Halorhodospira halochloris: one gene and its partner. The protein of the gene in region 2 interacts with the protein of the main gene of each other region in a pairwise test. Links are inferred from orthologs where the notes say so. Each region holds a gene or a part of one and is shown on either strand. Other genes may lie near its edges. The genes, in order: mrdA and HH1059_RS01000.

Evidence for each region.
Region 1: the proteins of HH1059_RS01000 (region 2) and mrdA interact in binary tests that used the Escherichia coli proteins (3 or more experiments, as listed by UniProt). The link is inferred for Halorhodospira halochloris from one-to-one orthologs.

What each region holds. Positions count from the first base shown.
Region 1 is NZ_AP017372.2:2,633,542-2,650,423, reverse strand. Bases 6,012-8,992 are described here. They hold mrdA (penicillin-binding protein 2), read right to left. Parts: upstream 8,484-8,992; coding sequence 6,540-8,483; downstream 6,012-6,539. Other genes in these bases: mreD (rod shape-determining protein MreD), read right to left, coding at 8,577-8,992; rodA (rod shape-determining protein RodA), read right to left, coding at 6,012-6,543. Also shown: HH1059_RS12180 (M14 family metallopeptidase), read left to right, coding at 1-272; lipoyl(octanoyl) transferase LipB, read right to left, coding at 373-1,008; HH1059_RS12170 (D-amino acid aminotransferase), read right to left, coding at 1,009-1,854; HH1059_RS12165 (D-alanyl-D-alanine carboxypeptidase family protein), read right to left, coding at 1,870-3,048; HH1059_RS12160 (septal ring lytic transglycosylase RlpA family protein), read right to left, coding at 3,340-4,374; mltB (lytic murein transglycosylase B), read right to left, coding at 4,371-5,393; more of rodA, read right to left, coding at 5,410-6,011; more of mreD, read right to left, coding at 8,993-9,086; rod shape-determining protein MreC, read right to left, coding at 9,086-9,970; HH1059_RS12130 (rod shape-determining protein), read right to left, coding at 10,077-11,120; Asp-tRNA(Asn)/Glu-tRNA(Gln) amidotransferase subunit GatC, read left to right, coding at 11,250-11,537; Asp-tRNA(Asn)/Glu-tRNA(Gln) amidotransferase subunit GatA, read left to right, coding at 11,561-13,015; Asp-tRNA(Asn)/Glu-tRNA(Gln) amidotransferase subunit GatB, read left to right, coding at 13,107-14,546; Hsp33 family molecular chaperone HslO, read left to right, coding at 14,543-15,430; HH1059_RS12105 (HesA/MoeB/ThiF family protein), read right to left, coding at 15,427-16,173; prmC (peptide chain release factor N(5)-glutamine methyltransferase), read right to left, coding at 16,170-16,882. UniProt on the Escherichia coli protein: Catalyzes cross-linking of the peptidoglycan cell wall. Responsible for the determination of the rod shape of the cell. Is probably required for lateral peptidoglycan synthesis and maintenance of the correct diameter during lateral and centripetal growth.
Region 2 is NZ_AP017372.2:207,015-215,648, reverse strand. Bases 98-3,199 are described here. They hold HH1059_RS01000 (penicillin-binding protein 1A), read right to left. Parts: upstream 2,804-3,199; coding sequence 392-2,803; downstream 98-391. Other genes in these bases: HH1059_RS01005 (hypothetical protein), read right to left, coding at 98-374. In the rest of the region: more of HH1059_RS01005, read right to left, coding at 1-97; HH1059_RS00995 (hypothetical protein), read left to right, coding at 3,257-4,675; type IV pilus secretin PilQ, read left to right, coding at 4,861-5,847; HH1059_RS00985 (deoxyguanosinetriphosphate triphosphohydrolase), read right to left, coding at 6,103-7,278; HH1059_RS00980 (glycosyltransferase family 9 protein), read right to left, coding at 7,295-8,383; HH1059_RS00975 (3-deoxy-D-manno-octulosonic acid kinase), read right to left, coding at 8,380-8,634. UniProt on the Escherichia coli protein: Cell wall formation. Synthesis of cross-linked peptidoglycan from the lipid intermediates.

The DNA of each region.
Region 1 (16,882 bases), 2.4 Mb from region 2 along the record:
ATTTGGAGTTGTATAACTTCCGCGATTTGCCTGCGGGGACTCTATTTGCCTGGACTGATCCGGCACGGGGGGCATTTTTTTCAGTTGAGGACAATGAGGGCCGAGAGGCAGCCGCGGATTTCTTTGTTCGTGATGGCGACTCTATTCGCCTGCGCCGACCGGCTATGCCGGCTATGCTGGCGGTCAACGAAAAGGCAATTCGCGATGATGTACTGTGCTACTTAATGGAGCGTTTGCCTCATCCGTACGACGCCTCTAAAGACAGCGCCTGAGCCAATGGGCTCGAGCGCTGTCTTATAGATTCCACATAGGTAATTAAAGATAGCCTAGTCGAGTTTTAGGGGCTAAAAAAAGAGCCTGGAGAGGCCCACTTCAGTGTTTTGCTTCTCTTTCGAGTGCGGCTAGCAAGTGAATTCCCAACTCTACTTCCGCTCTATCCAGCGATGGTGTGACACCATGGTCGTAGAGGCGTGTTGTAGGCATATCCTTCATACCACAAGGGTTAATCCTAGAAAATGGTTCAAGATCGTTACTGACGTTTAGGGCGACCCCATGGTAGCAGCGGCCATTCTTTACCCTTACTCCCAAGGCGGCGATCTTGGCACCATCGACATAGACACCGGGCGCCCCTTCGCGTCTGTGTGAGGCGACCTCGTGTATTGCTAGAAGTGAGATGACAGCTTGTTCCAGGGCGTGTACCAGTTCGCGTACAGATATGCCCCAGCGCCGGAGATCGAGCAGCGGGTAAGCGATAATCTGTCCAGGGCCATGCCAGGTAACCAGGCCGCCCCGGTCGGAGTGGATTACTGGTATATCTCCCGGATTCAAAATATGCTCTTCCTTGCCTGATTGGCCTAGGGTATATACGCTCGGGTGTTGAACTATCCAGACTTGATCAGGGCTATCTGGGCAACGTTGAGTGGTTAGTTTGCGCATCTCATGCCAGGTGTCGGTGTAGTCGCGCAACCCCAGATAACTTACCTGGGTGTCTAGCAAGGCCGTGACCATTTAGCTTTCCTCTTTCAGTTTGTCTAGCCAGAGGCGCATGGACTCATGTATAGGGCCAGGTCTTCCTTCACAAATGGGGTGGCCATCAATCTCAATGACCGGGGCTACTTCCTTGGTTGAGCTGGTTAGCCAGACCTCATCGGCGTTGCTCAGTTCGTCGATATGAATCTCGCGGCAGCTGTGCGGTAAGCCATATTGCTCGGCCAGAGCAAGAATCGCATTGCGTGTAACCCCAGGTAAAACGTCGTGATTCAGTTGTGGCGTACTCAGGTGCCGGTCCTTAACAATAAACAGACTACTGGCTGCGCCTTCGGTAACTAAGCCGTTGCGATGCAGGATTGCCTCATCAGCACCGTTGTCCGTTGCGCTCTGGCGCAGCAAAACGTTGGCCAGCAAAGCAGTGCTTTTTATGTCACAGCGCGCCCAGCGTGTATCCTCAAGTGTTATTGCCTTTAATCCATGGTTTGTCGGTGAAGGCAGCTCACTGACCATCGCAAAGATAGTGGGTTGGTTACCATCGGCGGGAAATTCGTGTCGTCTTTGGACAGGGCTGCCGCGGGTAATCTGAAGATATAAAGCAAGATCACCACCCCCGTTAAGGCTGCATAACCTCGTCAATATGTCTTCCCAATCAGCGTAGCTGTGAGGGTTGGACATCCTGATAGCATCTAGAGAACTGTGTAGCCTTTGCAGATGAGCCTCGAGCAGGAAGGGCTTGCCAGCGTATACGGGGATAACCTCGTATACGCTGTCGGCAAAAAGGAAACCCCGATCAAGCGGTGAGATATGGGCCTGATCGAGCGGTAGCATGCGACCGTTGAGATAGCAGATAGAATGCTCAGGCATGACTAAAACAAAGCTTTACTGGAATCTTAGCCAAAGGCTATCCACTAACCGGCGCCATAGCCCACCTTCTTCAAGGTCATTTAGGGCTATTAGTGGCTCGGTGTGGATGACCTCCCCCGCAAGTACGATATCCACCTCGCCGATCTCTTCGCCTTGAGTAATTGGGGCGATTAGCTCGTCGTGGAGCCTTACCGAGGCGCTAAGATTATCTCTTTCCCGGCGCGGAATCGTTACATAGAGATCCTCTGCGATGCCTAACTCCAAAGACTCCTTATCAGCTTTCCAGGTACGGGCCTCGCTGAGTCGCTCTTGTGCGCTATAAAGGCGATGAGTTTCAAAGAAGCGGAACCCGTAGTTGAGTAGTTGGTGGCTTTGCTGGGCACGGGCGTCTTCGCTATCAGCCCCTAATACTACCGATATGAGCCGCATTTCTGCTCTTTCAGCGGATGTGGTGAGATTGTATCCGGCCGAGCTGGTATAGCCGGTCTTCAAGCCGTCCACGCTCTCATCGCGCCATAGCAAACGGTTGCGATTATGTTGCACGATGCCGGCGTATTCAAAAGAGCGTTGCGAATACCAATTGTAAAACTCAGGATGCTCTTCAATGATTGCCCGAGCTAAGCGTGCGGTGTCGAATGCTGTTGTATACATCTCCGCATTCGGCATGCCGGTAGAATTGGCATATTGAGTATTCTCCATGCCCAAGCGTTGTGCCTCCTGATTCATAACCTGGGCAAAAGTATCTTCGTCTCCGGCTACATGCTCAGCCAGAGCTACTGCGGCGTCGTTGCCTGATTGAATGATCAAGCCTTGGAGAAGCTTTTTGACAGACACCTGTTCGCCGACTTCAACGAACATGCGTGATCCCTGGGAGCGCCAAGCCCGTTCACTTATGGTGACGCGATCTTCTAAGTCTATGTGACCGGCGCTAAGCTCGCGGAAGACTACGTACGCGGTCATCATCTTGGCTAGGCTCGCTGGTTCCCACTGTTCGTGTGGGTCGCGTTTAGCGATGATATTACCGCTTTTGATGTCAACAAGTATAAAACTTGGCGAGCCTATGCTAGGTGGTGAAGGAGTTGGTACAGCCTCAACGATTGGTTGTCCCCAACGCGAATCATCGGCAACAACTGACAGGGAGCAGCAAAAACCAATTAGCGTTGCCGCGACCAAGCTGACAAAGGCTTTTCTCATGGTCTATATTTACCTCAGGATATGTAGCTACATGCTGTTGGCATACCGGAGCATTGTACTCCGAGATTCCGAAGCGCTCCACAATGTGGTCTAACCTCTCGTGACCAAACCTATAGGGGTGCTCGTGGGAACCTCTAAAACTGCCCTGGCGCCATCATCTGCCCCGGTGTGGAGGGCGCCGTGAATCCATTCCTGGAGGCTTCATGGCGCCATCCCTGGCGCCAAGACCTCCACACCGGGGCAGATGATGGCGCCAGGGCAGTTTTAGAGGTTCCCTCGTGGAGAGGATGATCATTCCATAGAGCGCACGGGTATGGCGTCAACCCCGATTTTTTCTAAATCTGCCCTAGTGTTTTCGAGTTCATCAGCGCCTTTTATTGGCCCGAGTATGACCCTGTATATAACCCCTTGTTCTCTATTGATTTCATCTATCTCGACCGGATGCTTAAACTGGCGGAGCTTCTGTTGCGTTCTTTTGGCATTATCCCTGGAACTAAAGGCGCCCGCTTGGAGGTATGCTGCTTCTGCGTTGCTTTCAAGAGGGGGAAGTTGGTCGGCGGCCGCAATGAAATGATCAAAACTGGTAACTGGTATTTGGTTGTATGCCGGCGTAGGATGATGTGTTTGGCTCTTTTCAGTCTGCTCCACAGAAGCTAACTTCCCCTCTTCCTGCTGAGGGGGGGGTGTCTCTATCACCCTGATCTTTACAGGTGCTGTGCCGCGATCATCGATATCAAGTCTTACCGCTGCTGCATAAGAAAGATCGATTATCCTCCGGTCGGTGTCAACAAAAGGGCCCCGATCATTGATCTTAACGACGATAGTTTGGCCATTTTCCAGGTTGGTCACCTCCGCCCAGCTTGGCAAAGGGATCTCGCGGTGGGCAGCGGTCATCGCATACATGTCATATGGGGTCCCGCTGGATGTGCGTTGGCCATGAAACTGTCTGCCATACCATGAAGCGTAGCCGCGCTGGGTGAAACCTTCAGCAGAATCCATCACCGAATATTGCTGGCCAAACACCTCATAGGTTTCGGGATTGCCGTAGCGGCTCCGGTTGGTTTTGCGTGGCACTGCATCGGGAATGCTGGTTAGCTCTTCCCGACTGCGGTGAAGCGAAGGACCGTCACCGGCCACTCGTGCTGACGGATCCACGTCAGGTCCAGGTGGTGCGTGTGCGTCTGGCTCTTCACTTGGTTCATGCTCAATTGCCGGATCTTCAGCTTGCTCAGGGGTTGTGGAACACCCGCATAGCAATTGGTATACCAAGAACGAGCTGATTGGGATGAACAGCTTTACCCGGTTGCCAAAAAGCCCCTGCGTCACCTCTTATGCTCCTCTAATATTGCCTCTGCAAGTTGATAAACCGCCATGGCATAGAGTGCACTATGGTTATATCGGGTGAGGACATAGAAGTTAGTGTGCGTTAGCCACAGCTCGGGACCATCCTCGGCTTCAAGTTTAATAAGCCCGAGTCTATCGCTGCCAGCCGCGTCTTGGGGTATCTTAACGCCGAGATTGGTAAGCTGCTCAGCGGTATATTCGCTGCGCACAGGTCTGTTTAGCGATGCCAGAGCCTTCTCCCACTCAGATCCATCCGCCTCTGTCCTGTTGGTGATCTGTCCGTTATGTTGCCAACCGTGCTTGTTGAGGTAATTTGCAACACTGGCCATGGCGTCGGCGACGTTATTGAATAGGTCGGCTTGTCCATCGCCATCGGCAGCTACAGCATAATGCTTGTAACTTGAGGAAATGAATTGCGGTTTGCCCATCGCCCCTGCATAGGAGCCATAAATCTCTGTGGGATCAAGGCCATGCTGCTTGGCTAGCAGCAAGAAGGCCTCGAGTTCGTTGCGGAAGAAAGAACTGCGTGGCGGGTACTGGAACGCCAACGTACTTAGCGCATCAAGGACCCGATGATCACCCGAGCGCTCCCCGTAGTAGCTCTCCACTCCAAGTATGGCAATTAGGATATGCGCTTCTACCCCGAACTTGTCTACGACATCATCAATAATCTTCTCATGCTCTTGCCAATATTTTGCCCCTGCCGTGATTCTTTCACGGGTTAGGAAAATTTGTCGGTAGCGGTGCCACTCTAAAGCCTCCGCTGGGCTTTTGATTCTTTTTAGAGCCCTATCGTCGTGGCGAGCCTGCGCCAACAGATCACGCATCTCTTCGGCATCAAAACCATGCTGGCTGGACATCCGCTCAACAAAGCTTTCTTTGTCAGTGGATAGGCCTTGGTTGGCGAGGGTGGTAGCAAATGGTGCCAGCGCCAGAATAGTAGTAACTATGACATAACCAGCAGCTATAAGTGCATAATAGGTTATCAGTGGCTTGAGCATGTCCAGGAGCCCGTGTTTATGTCCAGAGTCGTCGGTGTGTATGAATAGCCATCAGTATGCCGAAGGCCGCCATTACTGTAACCAAAGATGACCCGCCGAAGCTGATGAGAGGAAGTGGCAGCCCAACTACGGGAAGTAGTCCGGAAACCATGCCAGCGTTTATTACAACATAGGTGAAAAATGTTAGGGATATGCTGCTAGCCAGTAATCGGCTGAAATTATCTTGAGCCATGGCAGCAATATATAGCCCTCTACCAACCACTATCAGATAGACGGCGAGCAGTTGCGCTACGCCAACCAAGCCAAATTCTTCTGCTACTACCGCCAGAACGAAGTCAGTATGCCTTTCAGGAATGAATTCCAAATGTGCCTGGGAGCCGTTTAACCAACCTTTACCAAACAGCCCTCCCGAACCGATAGCTATCTTGGACTGAATTATGTGATACCCGGCTCCTAAGGGGTCGGATTCCGGGTTAATGAAGGTCATAACCCGGGCCCTTTGATAGTCATGCATCACAAAAAACCACAATAGTGGCACGCTAACGCAGAGGGTTGCTAACCCTCCAGCAATCCATCGCCAGCTGATGCCGGCAATGAACAAGACAAACAGGCCGGCGGCTGCGACAAGAACAGCAGTGCCAAGGTCAGGTTGCAGGACTATGAGCGCCGTTGGTACCAGTATCAACCCTATGGCTAGTAGTACTCGGGAGGGGCGAGGGGGGACATCGGAATCTGCAAGCAACCAGGCTATCATGATTGGTAATGCGAGCTTCATTAGCTCAGCAGGTTGGAAGCGAATAAATCCAATCTCTATCCAGCGTTGAGCTCCTTGGCCGATTGCCCCCTTGATCATCACAGTTAACAATAGGGCCAGCCCTAGGCCAAAAATCCATGGTGCCCAACGGCGCAAAGTTCGCGGAGGTATTTGAGCAAAGACGAAGAGGGCCAAAAATCCGAGCGAGACCCTAATAACTTGTTGCTGGGTCTGGGCCCAGTCTTCGCCAAAAGCGCTATAAAGCACAGCCACTCCAAATACTGCGAGTACCAGCAGGGCTGTAGCCATGGTTCCATCAATATGGAGCCGTGATTGTAGAAAAGACTGGCGGACGTTTACGCCGCGGTGATCGGGGAGTGCGGTAGAGGTGTTCATGGGGCTATCTCGAGTTCAGAATCCTCTTCGTCTTCAACTTCGCTCGCATCTATCCGCCCCTGCTCTAGCTGTTGGAGGTAGGTTTTATCTTGCAGCATCCAGTAGTCTACAACTGCTCGTGCTACTGGTGCGGCTGCGGCACCGCCACTACCGCCGTGCTCAATGACCACCGCTATTGCTATTTGGGGGTCGTCTGCTGGGGCCAAGCCGATAAATAGCGCGTGGTTGCGCAGGTGTTCTGGTCTCTCTTCGTCGTCATCGACGTCTCTTTCGGTGATTTGCGCCGTTCCAGTCTTGCCAGCGAAGTCGTAGTTTAAGTTCTCGTTGATCAGCCGGGCGGTTCCGCGGTAGTGCTGTATCGCAAGACGCATGCCCTCGATAGTCTCTTCCCAGTGGGATGGGTCATCAATATCTATGCGTTGAGTTGGTGTGGTTTCCGTGGCTTGGCCCAGTTCAATTGCCGAGTTCTGATCATTGTTGGCGCCGTCAGCTACACCTCTAACCAGTCGTGGCGTTATTAGTTCGCCCCTATTGCCGAGGATGGCGGTGGCCGTAGCCAGCTGCAGGGGGGTAGCATTAAAATAACCTAGGCCAATGCCCGTTATTACCGTCTCTCCGTGAAACCATCCCTGCCCGATGGCGCCCCTTTTCCAGTCACGGGAAGGTAAAACACCGCGTCGCTCGCCAGGGATGTCTGAGGTTGTCTGCGCCCCAAAACCGAACTGTTCCAAGAATTTTGACATTCGGTCGATGCCTAGCTTGAAGGAGGTGTCATAGAAAAAAACATTACAGGACTCAGCTAGAGCCTGGCCGAAGTTAATGTCGCCGTGACCGGTCTCTCGCCAGCAGCGGTAGGGTCGATCACGCCCCTCCAGGAAGAATTCTCCATCGCAATTGACTTCTGTGTCCTTTTCAATCACTCCATGCTCAAGTGCTGCGAGGCCGACGAAAGGCTTTATAGTCGAAGCCGGTGAGTAGGTGCCGCGGCTAGCGCGATTGTAAAGCGGCTGCCAGCCAGTTCGTTCGAGCTCACGGAAACGTTGATGTGTCATGCCCTCGACAAACTTATTCGGGTCATAGCTGGGTTGACTGGCTAGGGCCAATATCTCCCCGCTCTGCGGCTCTATGGCGACGACTGCTCCTCTTTCATCACCTATGGCCCGCTCGGCAACCTCCTGCAGCTTACTATCTATAGTTAAGATCAAATCGTTACCGGGCTTCGGGGGGGTGCGCTCTATGCTGCGAATAACTCTGCCTAAGGCATTGGTTTCGACACGCTCAAAGCCAACCTCACCGCGCAAGGTATCTTCAAAAGCGAGCTCAATACCGCTCTTGCCAATATGGTGAGTACCGCGATAAGTGGACTGATCAATGCGCCTTAAGTCTTCGCGGGTTATGTGCCCGACGTGTCCTACAGCATGACTCGAATGGTTCGGGTTGGGGTAGTGCCGGACTAAGCGGGCATTCACCTCCATGCCTGGAAAGCGGTGCCGGTGTACCGCCAGTTTGGCTACTTCTTCATCATCGAGTTGAGATCGAAGAGGCACCTCCTCGAAGCGACGTGAGCGTTGCAGCTGAGTTTTGAATCGCTCCTTTTGAGCATCACTGACATGGACTATTTGAGAAATCTGCTCGAGGGTTTTTTCGAGATCAGGAACTCGCTCAGGAATTAAAGTCAACTGATATGAAGGGCGGTTCTCTGCTAGCACGTGTCCATTGCGATCGTATATTAATCCTCTAGTCGGTGGAATAGGCGTAACCTTAATGCGGTTTTCATGAGAGAGAGTAGCGTAGTGCTGATGGTCGACTATTTGGAGTCGCACCATTTGGGATAAGACTATCAACACCGTTATTAAGCAGACAGTTCCCGCTAATATTATGCGGGTGCGAGTTATGTGCGCATCGCGGTGATGATCAGGAATGCGTGAAGCTTCGCTCACCCTAGTAGATCCATACTTTGTTAGTTGCTTTCGGGCAGGGCCCGAGTGAAAATTGCCTATCTTTCGGCAAATCCATAACCTGGGACAATCTTCTCATTGTATATTATAGCGTCGGCGTATGTTACGCATAAAAGGGAAGAGTGCCAGCCACAAGAAGGCCCCGATTATAGGTGAAGTCCACACCTGCCAGTCGGGAGACGGTCTACCAATTATCCCATTGATCCAGAATAGTAATATTTGAACGAGAAATAACAGCCCGAGCACCACTAACGATTGTTGCCAGACTGGGACCATGCGGAGGTGTTTATGCAAACGTATAGCGAAATATGCAATGACTGCAAAAGCCAATGCGTGTTGGCCAAGTAGGGTGCCTAGTAAAGCGTCCTGGAAGAGTCCTGCTAGCCACCCGCAGCCTACTCCTACTCTTTCTGGAACAGCCAAGCTCCAATACAAAAGTACGAGAGCGGTCCACTCTGGGCGTAGCCCGCTGAACCAGTCTGGTAGCCGATCCTCCCATGGAATCGGTGAAATAGTTAGCATCAACGCAAGGATAAAGCTAAGCAGGATTATCCCTGCACCGCTGTTAGGCCTGTAACCGGTCACTAATTGTTCACCTCCTCAGCTTGCTCTTGCTCAGAGGTTTTCGCTTTATCCTCGGTATTGGTTTCTTGGCGACTCTCAAGCAGCAACAACTTGCGGCTCCTATCAAGGTTTCCAGCAGGCCTTGCTAGTACTCGCGCAAATGGCTCGCCCGGCTCACTGACCACCTGCGAGACATAGGCGACCGGATAGCCACGGGGGAAGGTGTCGCCTAATCCGGAAGCCGTTAACAAATCCCCTTCGCGAATATCTGCATTCGTGGGGATGTTCGCTAGTTCAAGTTGCTGGGTGTCGCCGCTGCCGCGGGCGACAGTTCGCAACCCGTTGCGATTGACCTCAACCGGGATGGCATGACTTGCGTCAGATATTAGCCTGACAGTAGCGGAAAAAGGCCCTACTCTATCAATCTGGCCAATGACACCGTCCGCGTCTATCACCGGTTGGCCGATGAATACCCCGTGATTTGTGCCGCGGTTTATCTCTACTAGGTGGGAGTGAGGGTCCAGGTCTACCCGGATCAGTTCCGCTATGGCTGCTTCACTCTCAACGCGCTGCGATGAGTCGAGGAGTTGGCGTAACCGTTGGTTTTCTCTCTCGAGAGCTTCCATGCGTTGCAGGCGCCCCTGATGTTGGAGGTTTTGGGTGCGTAGTTGATGGTTTTCGGCATAAAGCGACTGCCGGGTGGTAAGCCATCTGGAGCCGCTATCCGCTAAAGCAAATGGAGCGTCGACAACAATCCTCAACGGGTAGACAATACCCGACATCGCCTCTCTTACCGGTTCTATAAGATGTTCCCGGTGGTCTAAGGCCATCAACAAAACGGACGCCGTGGCTAGCAGGAACAACCTGGTTGCGGCCGACGGTCGCTGTAGAAATAACGGTTTGATAGTTCCCCGAGCCTCTGTGTGCTCAGTATGTTGTTACTCAAGATTTGCTATTTAATCCACTCCAACCTTGCCCAGAGTTGAAGTGTCACCACAAAAAACTTTTACTTTATTCGCTTACAAACAGGTCAGCGCCGCGTTCATCCATCAACTCAAGGGCCCTACCGCCGCCGCGGGCTACGCAGGTAAGTGGTTCCTCTGCTACTAGCACTGGCAAGCCCGTCTCTTCCATAAAGAGGCGCTCAAGGTTGCGCAACAAAGCGCCGCCACCAGTTATCACGATACCCCTTTCGGCAACATCAGCACCAAGTTCCGGAGGGGTTTGCTCGAGGGCCGTCTTCAATGCTGAAACTATCCCTGAGAGGGGTTCTTGAAGGGCCTCCAAGATCTCGTTTGAGTTCAGTGAAAAGCTCCGCGGCACGCCTTGGGCTAGATTCCTTCCGCGCACTTCTATCTCGCGTACCTCGGTATCTGGGAATGCCGTGCCTATCTCTTGTTTGATACGCTCAGCGGTCGATTCACCAATGAGTATACCGTAGTTGCGTCGTACGTAATTGACGATCGCCTCATCAAATCGATCGCCTCCGAGCCGTACAGACGCAGAGTAGACAATGCCATTGAGCGATAACACCGCGACCTCAGATGTGCCGCCGCCGATGTCCACGACCATGGAACCACTTGCTTCGCTTACCGGCATGTTGGCGCCGATAGCTGCGGCCATGGGCTCTTCTATAAGATGGACCTCCCGGGCGCCGGCGCCTGCTGCCGATTCCCTAATAGCGCGCCGCTCCACTTGGGTCGAGCCACAGGGCACGCAGACTAGGACTCTCGGACTGGGCTTAAAGAAGCGTGCCTCGTGCACCTTCTTAATGAAATGTTGCAGCATCTTCTCGGTAACGGTGAAGTCTGCTATGACGCCGTCTTTGAGCGGGCGTATAGCACGAATGTTGCCGGGAGTGCGGCCCAGCATCGCTTTTGCTTCAGCACCTACCGCAGCAATCCGTTTGCTTCCGCCGTCTCTATCCTGCTGGATTGCGACCACTGAGGGCTCGCTAAGCACAATGCCTTGGCCCCGCAGATAGATAAGCGTGTTGGCCGTGCCCAGATCTATTGACAGATCGTTCGAGAAGAGTCCTCTTATTCCTTTGAACATGCCCTAGCCCTAGAGAAAACCTTAAGTCGCCCAATCTAGCAGTGTAAAGGGGTTTGGGCAAGAGAAGGGCTGTGGTAGATTTGCATCTGAAAATAATATCCCGCAAATTATCACCCCGAGGAGATTGTCATGGCGATTGAGGCTGAAGAGGTCAAAGTCATCGCCCATCTAGCCCGTATAGGCATTGAGGAACGCAATGTCACAGACTACGCTAGCAGCCTGTCCGAGATTCTCGGCTTTGTTGAGCAGATGAATTCGGTCGATACAACAGGCGTAGAGCCAATGTCCCATCCTCTGGATGCCACCCAGCGTTTGCGCCCTGATGAGGTAACCGAGGATGATAGGCGTGAGCATTACCAGTCCGGCGCGCCGGCGGTTGAGGCCGGTCTATATTTGGTCCCGCGCGTAGTCGAATAACTCCTAACGGAATCCGAGAATCCATGCACCGAAAGACAGTAGCTGAGATTTCTGCGGCCCTGCGAGCTGGGGAAGTTACGAGTTGCGAACTCACCGAGGCGCTTCTCGAGCGAGTCCAGCAGGTTGAACCGCAAATCAATAGTTTGATTACAATCACTGCAGAGCGTGCCCGACAAGCCGCTGAAGTGGCTGATGAGCGGATCCGCTCCGGCAACTGCGGTCCACTGACCGGGGTGCCGATCGTCCACAAAGATATCTTTTGTACCGAAGGTGTCGCGACAACTTGCGGGTCACGGATGCTTGCCAATTTTGAAGCGCCCTACAACGCGACGGTTGTAGAGCGCTTGGCTGAGGCTGGCGCGGTTGTGCTTGGCAAGGCGAATATGGATGAGTTCGCCATGGGCTCCTCAAACGAGACCAGTTATTTTGGCCCGGTGCGTAACCCCTGGGATCTTGATGCAGTACCCGGCGGGTCATCCGGAGGCTCAGCGGCCGCGGTTGCCGCGCGTCTGGTTCCCGCGGCAACGGGCACTGATACGGGGGGATCGATACGCCAGCCAGCAGCGCTTAGCGGGGTTTGTGGGCTCAAGCCCACTTATGGCCGGGTTTCTCGTTATGGCATGATCGCCTTTGCCTCTAGTCTCGATCAGGGTGGGGCGTTTGCCCGTACTGCCGAGGATTTGGCCTTGATGCTAGGTGCGATGGCAGGTTTCGATCCGCGCGATTCGACCAGTGTTGATCATGTTGTGCCCGATTACACCGAGGGGCTGAACCGTTCCATAAGGGGGGTAAAGGTAGGCGTTCCGGCACAGTTTTTCGGTACCGGCCTGGACGCCGATGTGCGATCCCGGGTAGAGGCGGCGCTTGAGGTCTTGCAGGGAGAGGGGGCCGAGTTAATAGAAGTGGACCTGCCGAATATGGATTTGGCCCTACCTGCTTACTACGTGATAGCCCCGGCCGAGGCCTCTTCTAACCTTGCTCGATATGATGGTGTTCGATACGGCCACCGCTGCGCAGATCCTCAGGGGCTTGAAGATCTTTATAAGCGCACCCGAGCAGAAGGGTTCGGTGAAGAGGTAAAAAGGCGGATACTGGTAGGCACCTATGCTCTATCGGCCGGCTACTACGACGCTTACTACCGTAAAGCGCAGCAGATACGTAGATTGGTTGCAGACGACTTTAGCCAGGCATTGGAGAAGGTGGATGTCATCGCCGGACCGACTGCGCCGACCCCCGCTTTTGACATAGGCGAGCGAAGCGACGACCCGGTTCAGATGTATTTGTCCGATATGTACACCCTGGCAGTTAACCTTGCCGGCTTGCCTGGCATGTCGATACCAGCCGGTTTCTCGCGCGGCCGACCGGTAGGGTTGCAGCTAATTGGTGGCCACTTCGATGAAGTTCGCTTGCTCAATGTGGCCCATAAGTATCAGCAGCTTACTGATTGGCATAGACTCGTGCCCGAAGGCTTTGAGTAAGCAGTTGCCGTTGGGCGGCAGCTGCTTCGCCTAACGTCTCGTGCGTACGAAAGAGTAATCTAAGCATACAAAAACTGGAGCTATATCGCCCATGCAGTGGGAAACCGTCATCGGCCTTGAAATTCACGTCCAGTTGGCCACAAAAAGTAAGATTTTTTCGGGCGCCTCTACGGCTTACGGCGCCGAACCCAACAGGCAGGCATGTCCGGTTGATCTTGGGATGCCAGGAGTTCTGCCGGTGTTAAATGCCGAAGTTGTCCGCATGGCCATTAAGTTTGGTTTGGCGGTAGGGGCACATATAGCACCCCGCTCGGTCTTTGCCCGGAAAAACTATTTTTACCCTGATTTGCCCAAGGGCTATCAGATCTCTCAGTACGATTTGCCGCTGGTTGAAGGTGGCAGCCTAGATATAGAACTCGACGATGGCGGCACCAAGCGTATCGGTATTACCCGGGCTCATCTGGAAGAGGATGCCGGGAAGTCTTTGCACGAAGATTTTCACGGTATGACCGGGGTGGATCTAAACCGTGCCGGCACACCACTAATGGAGATTGTGTCCGAGCCTGACCTGCGTTCGCCGCAGGAGGCTGCCGCTTACATGAAGAAGCTCCATGCCTTGGTCCGCTACCTAGAAATCTGTGATGGCAACATGCAGGAAGGCTCATTCCGCTGTGATGCCAATATCTCTGTTCGTCCGCGTGGCCAGGAAGAGTTTGGTACCCGCGCTGAGTTAAAGAATCTCAATTCATTCCGTTTTGTCGAGCGGGCATTGGCATATGAAGTGGAACGCCAAATCGATGTTATTGAAGGCGGGGGTGAGGTAGTCCAAGAGACTCGCCTTTTCGATGTCGACAAGGGCGTTACCCGCTCAATGCGCACCAAGGAAGAGGCCAACGATTATCGCTACTTCCCGGAGCCCGATTTGCTCCCGGTTGAAGTGAGCGAACAGCTGGTAGCCGAAGTCCGGGAGACGCTGCCTGAACTGCCCGATGAGAAGCGTAACCGGTTCATCGAGGAGCACGGACTCCCTGCCTACGATGCCGGGGTCTTGACCGCTACCCGAGAGTTGGCCGACTTCTATGAGTCAGCGGTGACCGAGTCAGGGGGGTTTGCAAAAAGGACGGCTAATTGGGTTATGAGCGAGCTGCTCGCTTACTTGAACAAAGATGGGTTAGACCTTACTGAATCTCCAGTCACCCCAGAGATGCTGGGACGTTTGGTGGCGCGTATCGAAGACGAAACGGTCTCGGGGCGCGTAGCTAAGGATGTTTTTGAGGCCATGTGGGCAGGCGAGGGCGAACCCGATGAGGTCATTGAGGCTAAGGGACTAAAACAGGTTACCGATTCATCGGCGATTGAAGAGATGGTCGATGAGGTTATTGCTAACAACCCTAAGCAGCTAGAACAGTACCGAGCTGGTAAAGATAAGCTGTTCGGCTTTTTTGTCGGACAGGTTATGAAGGCCTCTGGGGGTAAGGCTAACCCTCAGCAGGTAAATGAGTTACTCAAAAATAAACTGGATCAATCGTGACCGACGCTTGCCAACGTTTTCTATTTGATGAAGCTGATATTCGCGGTGAGGTAGTCGAACTCGACTCTGTACTAGAGTCGGCCTGTGAGCATCACCAGTACCCTCTGCCGGTTGCGCGCCTGCTTGGCGAGGCATTGGCCGCATGTGCCCTGATGCGCGCAACTATCAAGCTTGAGGGTCAGCTGACATTGCAGGTTTATGGTGATGACGACGCCGCTATCTCCTTGTTGCTAGTTCATGCAGATGGAGATGGGGCTATGCGAGGTACTGTGCGTTATCAGGGGGAGCCGCAGCGGGGTGGGCTGCATCAACTTTGCGGTAATGCGCGCCTGGCTATCACCATAGAGCCCGAAGATGGGCAGCGCTACCAGGGCGTTGTTGGCACCGAGGAAGAAGGCTTGGCGGCAACCCTGGAGACCTATTTCCGCGATTCTGAGCAGTTACCAACCCGATTTTTCCTCGCGAGTGATGGTGCCCGCGCCGCCGGTATGCTATTACAGCGCATGCCACAGAAAACTAGCGAAGGTGAATCACCTGCGGTAGATCCAGACGCCTGGGAAAGAGTAGGTCATCTTGCAGCTACTCTGAGTGAGCGTGAGCTCTTGGAGACCGGGTCTGAGGAGCTGTTGCATAAGCTCTTCCACCAGGAGACGGTGCGAGTTTTTGAGCCTCGTGAGCTTTACTTTAGGTGTCGCTGTTCTGCCGAGCGTATTGCCTCAATCTTACGTGGGCTTGAACGCGAGGAGATTGACAAGGTCCTCGACGAGGCAGGTGTAGTCGAAGTGCGTTGTGAGTTCTGTGGGGCGGCTTTTCGGTATGATCGGGTTGATGTCGAGCACGCTCTCGCCGATAGTGCTACGCCGGGTAGTGAAAGATACCACTAACCGCCCTCTCTTGCGCAGTTGGGGCAGTTCGGGTCAGCCGGCACCTTGAGGGTCCTGGTACGCATAGATAGCGTGTCCATAACCAGCATCCTGCCGATTAGTGGCTCACCGGCATTGGCAAGCAGTTTGATTGCTTCCAATGCCTGGATGCTACCGCCGATGCCGGGTAATGGCGCGATTACACCGTTGTCGCTACACCCTTCATGGCTTACATCACCTCCCCCAAAGATACAGCGGTAACAGGGCTCTCCTGTGGGGCTAAAGGTAGCAACTTGCAGTTCCCAGCGGATTACGGCCGCGCTGACTAGAGGTTTCTCGGTTGCAAGGCAGGCTCGGTTTACTGCAAAACGGGTAGCGAAGTTGTCGGAACAGTCAATGACCAGGTCAACCCGTCGGGCTTGCTCACATATCAGTTCGTGGTCGTTAAGGGCAGGTAGAGTATTAGTAATGACTTCGGGGTTTAGATTATATACTGCGCTGGCTGCTGATTTGGACTTTGGCTGGCCAATGTCAGCTGTTGTGTGAGCAATTTGCCTTTGAAGATTGGCTAGCTCCACTGTGTCGCCATCGGCGATGATCAGCTTGCCTACTCCTGCCCCGGCGAGGTACATGCAGACTGGTGAGCCCAGGCCGCCGGCCCCAATGATTAAGGCAGTGCTTGAAAGCAGGCGTTGTTGGCCTGCGACATCTATTTGCGGCAGGAGTATTTGGCGGCTGTACCGCAGTAGCTGTTCATCATTCATTGGTTCACAAGGCCTAGAGTGATTCGCTCCAATCCTGCTAAATCGCGGATGGTCTCGATGGCATGAAAATTTTCAGCGGCGAGGATGGCCCTCACTGCTGCGGCTTGAGAGGCGCCGTGCTCAATGAGCAGATAGCCCTGTGGTGCCAAGGCGCCACGGGCAGCCGGGATGAGCTTGCGGATTGCCGCGAGCCCGTCGCAACCAGCTGCCAGTGCCTCTCGCGGTTCCCATTGGAGTGACCCGCTGGACCATTCATCTGCTATCTCTTCCACGTAGGGAGGATTAGCCACAATCACATCATAGCTGCCGCTTATCCCCGTGTTCCAGTCGCCTAAGCGAATATCAACGTGGTTAAGCCGGAGGCGGTCGCGGTTGTTGCGAGCAATGGCTAGCGCTGATTGGCTAGAGTCTAAGGCGTTAACCTGTGCGTCAGGGCGGGATTGGGCTATTGCTAGAGCTATTGCCCCACTGCCGGTGCCGAGGTCAAGTAGTCTCCCGGCGTGAGGCAATACGGCGATAGCTGCTTCAACTAGGTGTTCCGTTTCTGGCCGCGGGATTAGTACAGCAGGGGAGACTTCAAGTTCTAGCCCCCAAAATTCACAAGTGCCCAGGATGTATGCCACCGGCTCCTTGCATCTGCGGCGCTCTATAAGTGCCAGGTATGCCTGCCGTGTGGTCTCATCAAATTGCTGCTCGAGATAAGCGTAGA
Region 2 (8,634 bases):
GTCTCGGGCGTATCAGCAAACAGGTGCAACTGTACGCCTGAGCTACTATCAGCTGTGCCCAATAGCACTGGCCCAACTAAGCGGGGGCGAAAACGCTCAAAAAGCTCCATGGCCTTTACCGCCTCACGGCGCAACTCATGGAGCTGAGCCAAGTGCTCAGCCCCCCCGAACACCTCTTGATACTCAATCAGGGCGTCCTGTATTTCCTGATTCTTCGGCAGATTATGAGTATCTGCTGCCCCAAGACGCTGGGCCGCCTTACGTTTAGCGGTAAAGTAGTCCTTTATGCCTTCCTCGGCCATAAGACGTGCCGCCTCACGAATCAGACTGACCCGCATCCGCTGATCTCGAGGACTCGCGCCGCGCCGCGCCATAACAATACTCTCCACTGCTAAAATATCTCACGCTCGGCTCCGCGACCACGCCCATCCCTGCCATCACCTTCCTCTCGCACCGGCACCGAATCTTCGCGGAATGTCTCAAATACGGCGTCAGGATTATCAGAGCCGGTAACTTTTCCCGATTCTGGATTTATGCGCACTGTTACCAGACCCTCCGGACGGGCAATACTTCTCTCTTCGACCCGTTCCAGTGCAGTAGCCATATACCTCGACCACATAGGGAGGGCCACAGCCGCACCTGTCTCTCGAGCCCCCAGGGTCCGCTGGTCATCGAACCCCGCCCAAGCTGCGGTGACCATATCCGGGGTATACCCAACGAACCAAGCATCGCGCAGGTCGTTGGTGGTACCAGTCTTCCCCGCCATATCACCGCGGTTGACTAACCGCAGCGCTCCCCGGCCGGTTCCCCTGGTCATTACATCGGCAAGAATGTCCCCAATAATCCAGGCGTTATCTTCAGCAATCTTACGCGGGGCTAAAGGCGGCAAGTCGAGCACGTCGAACTCCTCCATGCCGTGACCCAGCAAACGGGGACCATCATCACACAGCTTACAAGCCTGCGGAAAGTTTGGGGCAAAGACAACATCGCCACTTGGGTCTTCTACCCTCTCGATCACATTCGGCTCAACCAAGAAACCACCGTTGGCAAAAACCGCGAACCCGCGAGCCATTTGCAGAGGGGTCGCACTATTGCTGCCCAAAGCTAGCGACAGATCTGCGGGCAAGCCACCGCGATCGAACCCAAAACGGGTGACGTGCTCGATAGCCCGGCCCACCCCGATATCGCGCAACACCCTTATTGAGACCAAGTTGCGTGAAAATACCAGCGCCTCGCGCAAGCGCGTCGGACCATAAAAACGCCCAGTGTAGTTGCCCGGGCGCCAGTAGCCTTCGAGCGCATCATCCTGAAACACCACCGGGGCATCATTCACTATAGAGGCTGCCGTGTACCCATGTTCAAGGGCTGCAGAGTAAATAAATGGCTTAAACGCCGAGCCGGTCTGCCGATTCGCCTGTACCGCACGGTTATAAGAGCTGCGCCGGAAATCATATCCCCCGCTGAGCGCAAAGATCCTACCGTCAACCGGTGACAGCGATACCAACGCCCCCTCAGCCTCAGGGACAGCCCGAAACAGCCCGCTATCATCGCCCCGCCTAGCCACACGAATTATATCGCCACGACTGACAACGTCTTTGGCACTTTCTGGTGCCGCGCCGCGGCGATTGGCATCTATATATTCGCGTGCCCACTCCATACTCGAGAATGGCACTCGCAAAACATCGTCATCACGCACCAAAACCCACGCCGCATCCTCCTCTACTTCAAGCACTATCCCGGCGATTAAGCCGCCAAAGGGAGGGTGTGCGCGCAGTTGCTGCTCCAAAATTTGGGGGTCATTAAGTTGCTCTTCGCTAACCCTGCCTTCAGGACCACGATAGCCATGCCTTCTATCGTAGTCCTCCAGTGCCCGCCGCAAAGAGCGATTTGCGGCTTGTTGGTACTCACTGTGGACGGTCGTATAGACCTTAAAGCCGCCAGTGTATGCCTCTTCCTCGCCATACAGGTCGACCATCTGTTGGCGGGCCATTTCCGCCACATATCTCCCATCAACATTGATCCGCGGGGCGTGCAGACGGGCGGTTACCGGGGCAGCATTGGCTTGCTCATAACGCTCATGACTGATGAACCCTTCCTGATACATCCGCGCTAATACGTATGCCCTACGTTGTAAGGCCCGCTGCGGATTGCGGATCGGGTTAAAGGCAGATGGTGCCTTCGGCAGTCCGGCGATCATCGCCATCTGAGCTAAATCTAGCTCATCAAGTGACTTGCCGTAGTAGACCTCGGCAGCCGCCGCGACGCCATAAGCCCTATTACCCATATATATCTTGTTGAGATAGAGCTCCAGTATCTCCTCCTTGGTCAGGGTGCGCTCTATCTGCAGAGCAAGGAGCATTTCATTGGCCTTGCGCAAAATAGTCTGTTCGCGACTGAGGAAAAAGTTACGCGCAACCTGCATAGTGATGGTTGAGCCTCCCGGACCAAACTCGCGCTCGCGCAGCACATAGGCAATGGCGCGGGCCATACCCTGATAGTCGACCCCCGGATGTTGGAAGAAGCGGTCGTCTTCCGCAGCTATGAAGGCGAGAACAAGGTCCGTAGGAAATTCATCGAAGTCTTTCGGCTGCCGACGCTGCTCGCCATATTCGGCTAATAGATCGCCCTCCGCGCTAACCACGCGCAGCGGCTCCTGGAGGCGGATTTCACGCAGCGAATCGGCTGAGGGAAGTTGTGGCCACAGCACGAAAGCCGCATAAGCAATCATCACCACGGCGATAGCAAAGCCGACACTAACAACGCCGACCGCAGATACAAGCAGGACACGCAACAAGCGATTCATAGAGTCATTCTCAGGGCCTTCGCCCGGGGGTTGATTCGGTTTCAGTATACTAACTTATCCAGAAGCATTGCCATGGGTGGTTTCGTGACGAGCCCCCCTGAGCCCTGCCCTGATTGTAAAAAATTTTCTGCATCTCCAACAAAAAAGTATCCTATCCACAAAAAATATGGATATAATTCGGTCGGTGGACAGGGAACCTCTAACCCCCCGGAGCGACTCAAATGCTCCGGCGGCGAACGCCGTGGATCAACACCTGGAGGATTCATGGCGCCATCCCTGGCACCAGGCCTCCGCGCCGGGGCGGTTGAGTGGCTCCGGGGAGGAGTTTTAGAGGCGCCCGATAGGAAGAGCTTAAAGCTTGCACCTTCTAATAGATTCCAATGCTAGCAAAAAGCAGAGCTAAACAGAAGCTCGTGCAAGGATGCACACAACCCGTCTCACGGAGGAGACGCTATGAATATCTTGCGCCCTACGCAAGTCGGCGTATTAATTGCCGGTGATGCCGTACATGTAGCAGCTGACCAACGCGGGGTTTACAGCTATACTGCCCAACCCATAACCGAAGACGGTGCAGCAGGAAGGCGCAACGCCTTCAAATTAGCCTGCCAAAGACTAGGGATAAGCCGGGCAAAGGTGGCTCTAGCCCTCCCGGAAGCCTATGTCAAAAGGCACGCTATAGCCATACCAAGGCACCGTAACCGACGTGAGCGCACCGCTCTGATCCGTTTGCTGATCAGACGAAAACTGCCAGCCCCTGCCTCAGCATGGCGTTATCGCCTGACCAAACAGCATGGCTCCAGCGCTCGGTTTGTTGCCACCAACCAAACCAGCCTCAGGGCGGCCAACAACCTGACTGCAGGAACAGATTTTAAGCTCTATGCACTTATTCCAAGCCGTGATGCCCTGCGCGCCTGCAGAGGCAGACTACCAGTAGCAGGAAATTACCCGCGTACCCCGGCTGCCAAGCTAAGTGCCGCGCTGATTATTGCTGCACGCAACAAAGGCGCAGTTAACCTAGTTGGTGCCCAACCACCGACGAGCACGCAGCCGCCCACTAACTCTAAGAAGACAGGCGCTATACTTGCCGCCTTACTCGGCTGCATAGCCTTGTTCACCAATCTTAAATTTGGCCCTCAAGATGCCCTGGCCGGGCGCTTCGACGAACCCGACGAACCGCCAAACACGGCAAAATATGCGCAGCCCTCTGAGCATGAACTGGCTGTGAGACCTGCATCCGTTGTGGCAACAAAGAATGGCCACAAAGGCCACCACACAATTCCCCGCGAGCAGCTGCAGGCAGACATACGTCGGCGCAATATAACCCACTGGTTGGACTTGATCGCCGAATCCAGGCCAGCCAATTTATGGCTTACCGAAGTTCGCTTCAACGGCGATCAGATCTCGCTTCAGGCCCAAACCAGAAAAGCCCACCAGGGCCATGAATACGTCAGTCTACTCGGCAAATCCGGCCTTAAATCGCCGCGTCTGAACCGGATTGAAAACTCCGAGGGCACTACCACCCTTATCATTACCAGCGCCGGCCAACCACCTTCCCCTGCAAAGGGCAATATCGAGAGGGCACATGACTCGCTCGGCAATCAGTCAGCAGCCATCGCCAAGCAGATTGATGATTACGACATTACCCTAACCCGGCTGCAGCACAACGAAACCGATAACGGTGCCAGCCCCTCGCAGTCGAGGCTGAACCTCGGGTTATTAGGCGATTATGCTGCAATCCGGGCCTGGCTAGCCAAGCTAGCCAGGCTCGATCCTTTGCTTGGCCTGGAAAACATTTGGCTGCGCCGGGCAAGTGACCAGCAGGTACAAGTTGACGTCGAGTTGACGCTCTTTTCGGCCTCGGAGTCAGTTTAATGGCAGTTGTGACCGCTTACACCCGGAATGTTTTTTGGCGCCTGCCATCATACCGTTGGGTCCTGGTGGCTATCTTAACAATAGCCCCTCCTCTGCTCAGCGCTGCAAACGCATCCAGAGTAGACGACCCCTTTCATAACCAGATCGCCACAAGCGATGGTTCCAGTGCGCTCGCGGGTCTTGAAATGACCCACAGTATGGGCGCAGAAACCCTGCAACTGTCAGCTATACCGCTGCATAATGCTGAGGCAGAAGCAGTAGCAAAACTTTTAAGAAGCAGTGGCGCTATCTCCCAGAACGGCTCGGCAAGCACCGACGTGCGCACTAACACCATCGTGCTTCGCGATTCGCCGGCCAATATTCAATCCGCCCAAGAGCTAATTGCCCAGCTGGATAAGCACGAGAAGCAGATCATGGTCGAAGCGCGGATTGTTCTTGCTTCCGGCGATTATACTCTCGACTTGGGCAGCCGCCTCGGATTGGAGCGGCGCAGCTCATCTAGCCATTTGCTCGGCAGCACCAATAGCCTGCTAAGCGGATCCACAGAAAATGGTCTCGATGCACTATTAATCGATCTGCCCCAGATAGACAGTGGAGGGCAGTTTGGCTTCGCGGTAGGTAAGATCGGCAGTAGCTTGCTGCAATTCGAGCTATCTGCCATGGAGGCAGAGGGCCACGGCAGGGTTGTCTCCAGCCCCAGGGTGCTTACCACGCAGCGGCGACAGGCAAGGATAGAGCAAGGGGTACAAATCCCTTATCAGCAAAGCGCCGAATCGGGCGCAACTACCGTAGCCTTCCGCGATGCCGCCCTATCTCTGACGGTCACACCCGTAATCAGCAACGACAACAGTGTCAGTCTGCAACTTGAGGTAACCAAAGACGCTGTTGGGCAGGTATTTGCGGGTGTACCCAGCATTGATACCCAGGCAGTTACCACCCACATGCGGGTGGAAGACGGCGAGACCGTGATCCTCGGAGGCGTGCGCGAATATGAACAGCATGAAGAAGAACGCTGGGTCCCGTGGTTAGGCCAAATACCCATACTGGGTAGGCTCTTTCGCCAAAGCCGCGAGCGTAACCGCTATCAAGAGTTGTTGATATTCGTCACTCCCAGGGTTATGCACTCAGCTGCCGACTTGTCCACCACAGAGGGTACTGCTGCAAGCTTCTAACCATTCTCAAGGGCCACTCTCAAAGGAACCTCAAAAAACCTCCCCTGAGCCAATTAGCTGCCCCGGTGTGGAGGTCTTGGCGCCAGGGATGGCGCCATGAAGCCTCCAGGGATGGACTAACGGCGTCCTCCTCCACACCGGGGCAGCAAATTGGCTCAGGGGAGGTTTTAGAGGCGCCCTCAAGGCAAGCGCCAATGGACTGCCGCGATGACCAAGCAAAACTCGCGTAGCAGCGGCTTCAGCAATCCCTAAAGGCTAAGTCAACTCCTCGGGCCGGAACAACCGCCGATGCTCCTCAAGCGCGAATCGATCTGTCATGCCGGCTATGTAGTCTGAAACTGCTCGGGCATGACCTCTGCGGCCATATTTGGCGGCAGCATGAGCGGCTAATCGGCGGGGTTGGTCTGGCATCAGATTCGGCTCATCGAGCAAGAGATGAAAAATCTCATTGACCACCCGCTGCATCTTATTGACCATGCGCGCAACACGGTAATGGCGATAGAGCCGGGCAAAGAGAAAGTCTTTTAAGAGCTGGTGGCGCCGCGCCATATCCGCGCTGAAACCGATAAGCGGCTTATCGCATTTGCGCACTTGCTCAACGCTAGACGGCGCTGCTTGGTGGATACGCCGCCTCGACTCGGCGATAAGGTCCTCAACCTGCACATTTATCATCCGCCGCACTACCTCATATATAACGCGCCTTTCATTCAACTGCGGATATGCAGACTCCACCTCCGCGAATAACGGTGCCAGTAATTCGTTATGGCGGCACTCGGTTACGCTGATCAAACCCGAGCGCAGCCCGTCATCAACATCGTGGCTGTTATAGGCGATACCATCGCAGACATTGACCAGCTGCGCCTCAAGCGTCGGCTGGCCACCGTCGATAAAGCGCGCAGCAACATCTCCAAGCTGGATCGCTTTGTCTCTGGAGCAGCGTTTGAGCAACCCCTCGCGGCTCTCAAAGGTCAGATTAAGCCCGTCAAATTCCGCGTAGCGGGTCTCCAGCTCATCCACGACGCGTAGTGACTGGATGTTGTGTTCAAAACCACCCAGCCCTTCCATACAGGCAGCCAGGGCATCCTGGCCAGCATGCCCAAATGGCGTGTGGCCCAGATCGTGGGCTAGGGCGATTGCCTCAACCAAATCGACATTCAATCCCAGGGCCTGGGCGCAGGTACGCGAGATCTGACCAACCTCAAGGGTGTGGGTCAAACGTGTGCGATAAAGATCACCCTCATGATTAACAAAGACCTGAGTCTTATACTCAAGGCGGCGAAATGCTGCGCTATGGATGATCCGATCACGATCCCGCTGGAACTGGTTGCGATGGCCGGGATGGGGCTCGCTGTAGCGCCGCCCACGGCTGTTCTGCTCGCTGACTGCACACGGTAGTGGGCTTGCAAAAGGTGTTGTGACTGCTCCTGTCATTTCTTATCTGTCCAGACTATGCCTTGTCTCTTGTACCAAGCAACTCGTCGATACGAGCACAAACCTCTGCGACGCTGATACGCTGCATTGCATCGGGACTGCGCACCCGCACCCCCCAGCGCAGCTGCTCCGGGCTGCACCCTAACTCTTCGCTAGCCGCCTCAGGGTAACGATTGGCAACCCGATCAAGATGTAGATAAGGACCTGTGCGCTGCGGGTTGGAGGTGGCATAAAGCCCAATCACTCCGGCTCCAGCGGCATTAGCCATGTGCAATGGCCCAGAGTCTGGGCCAATAAACAGGGTAGCCCTTTGCAACAGCGCATAGAGCTCCTTGAGCGAGGTCTTACCCACCAGGTCAATCACCGGGCTCGCCAAACTCCCGCGTATAGCCTCAGCGTAGTCTCTTTCCAAGGCACTCTGGCCACCAGTTAAAACCAACTCCAAGCCGTGCTCTGCGTAGGCATATTCGGCAACAGCCGCGTAGTTCTGAGCTGACCAATTGCGAAAATTTCGGGTCCGCTGCGAACTGCATGGGCTGATCACCAGAAACGGCGAAGCTGCCGGCAGCCAACCAGTAACCCGCTCTTGAACGGCAGCGCTGACCGGTATATCCCAGCGCAGTTCGCGCTCATAAATGCCCAACGCCTCAACGAACTGAAAAAACCCATCCAGCACATGGACCCGCTGCGGGCCGCGAACAGACTCGTTGCTAAATAGCTGCTGACCATTGCGCGCCCTTTGCCGATCGAAGCCGATCTTGCGTGGCGCGTTTACCACACTTGCTAGAATATTAGCGCGCCACGAGGCCTGCATATTGAGAAGCACATCGAAATGACGCTTAGCCAAGCTTTTTTTTAAGCCCTTAGCTGCCCCAAACAGCCCATCGCCTTTATCAACGACAATAAACTCGACGCCCTCAATATCGCCGACCAAGCTCGCTTCGGTTTTACCGATGACCCAGGTTAGACTGCACTGTGGTAAATATCTTTGCAGCGTCCGGACTATGGGCACAACGTGGGTCACATCACCTATTGCTGAGAGACGCAGCAGGCACAACCGATTAAGCGCCGAGTCGTTTCCATGCTGATGTTGTGTGGTTTTCATTTGGCAACTTGCTGACTATCACGCAAGGCTTCGCTCCAGCCGCGCTGCAACTCCGCCAGCGCCTTTTGATCAGGGGCTTTAAACTCGGGATCCTGGCGCGCTAGCTTAAGCAGGCTGCGCTGCAGCCGGGCTAGATTGCGCAGTTGCCAACGCCGCCCCGGGCTGCGCAGCCTGGCACGATCGAAATCGATAATTCGCACCCTCAAGGCATCCCCCTTATTGATAAGCACATTGTGGGCATTCAAATCGGC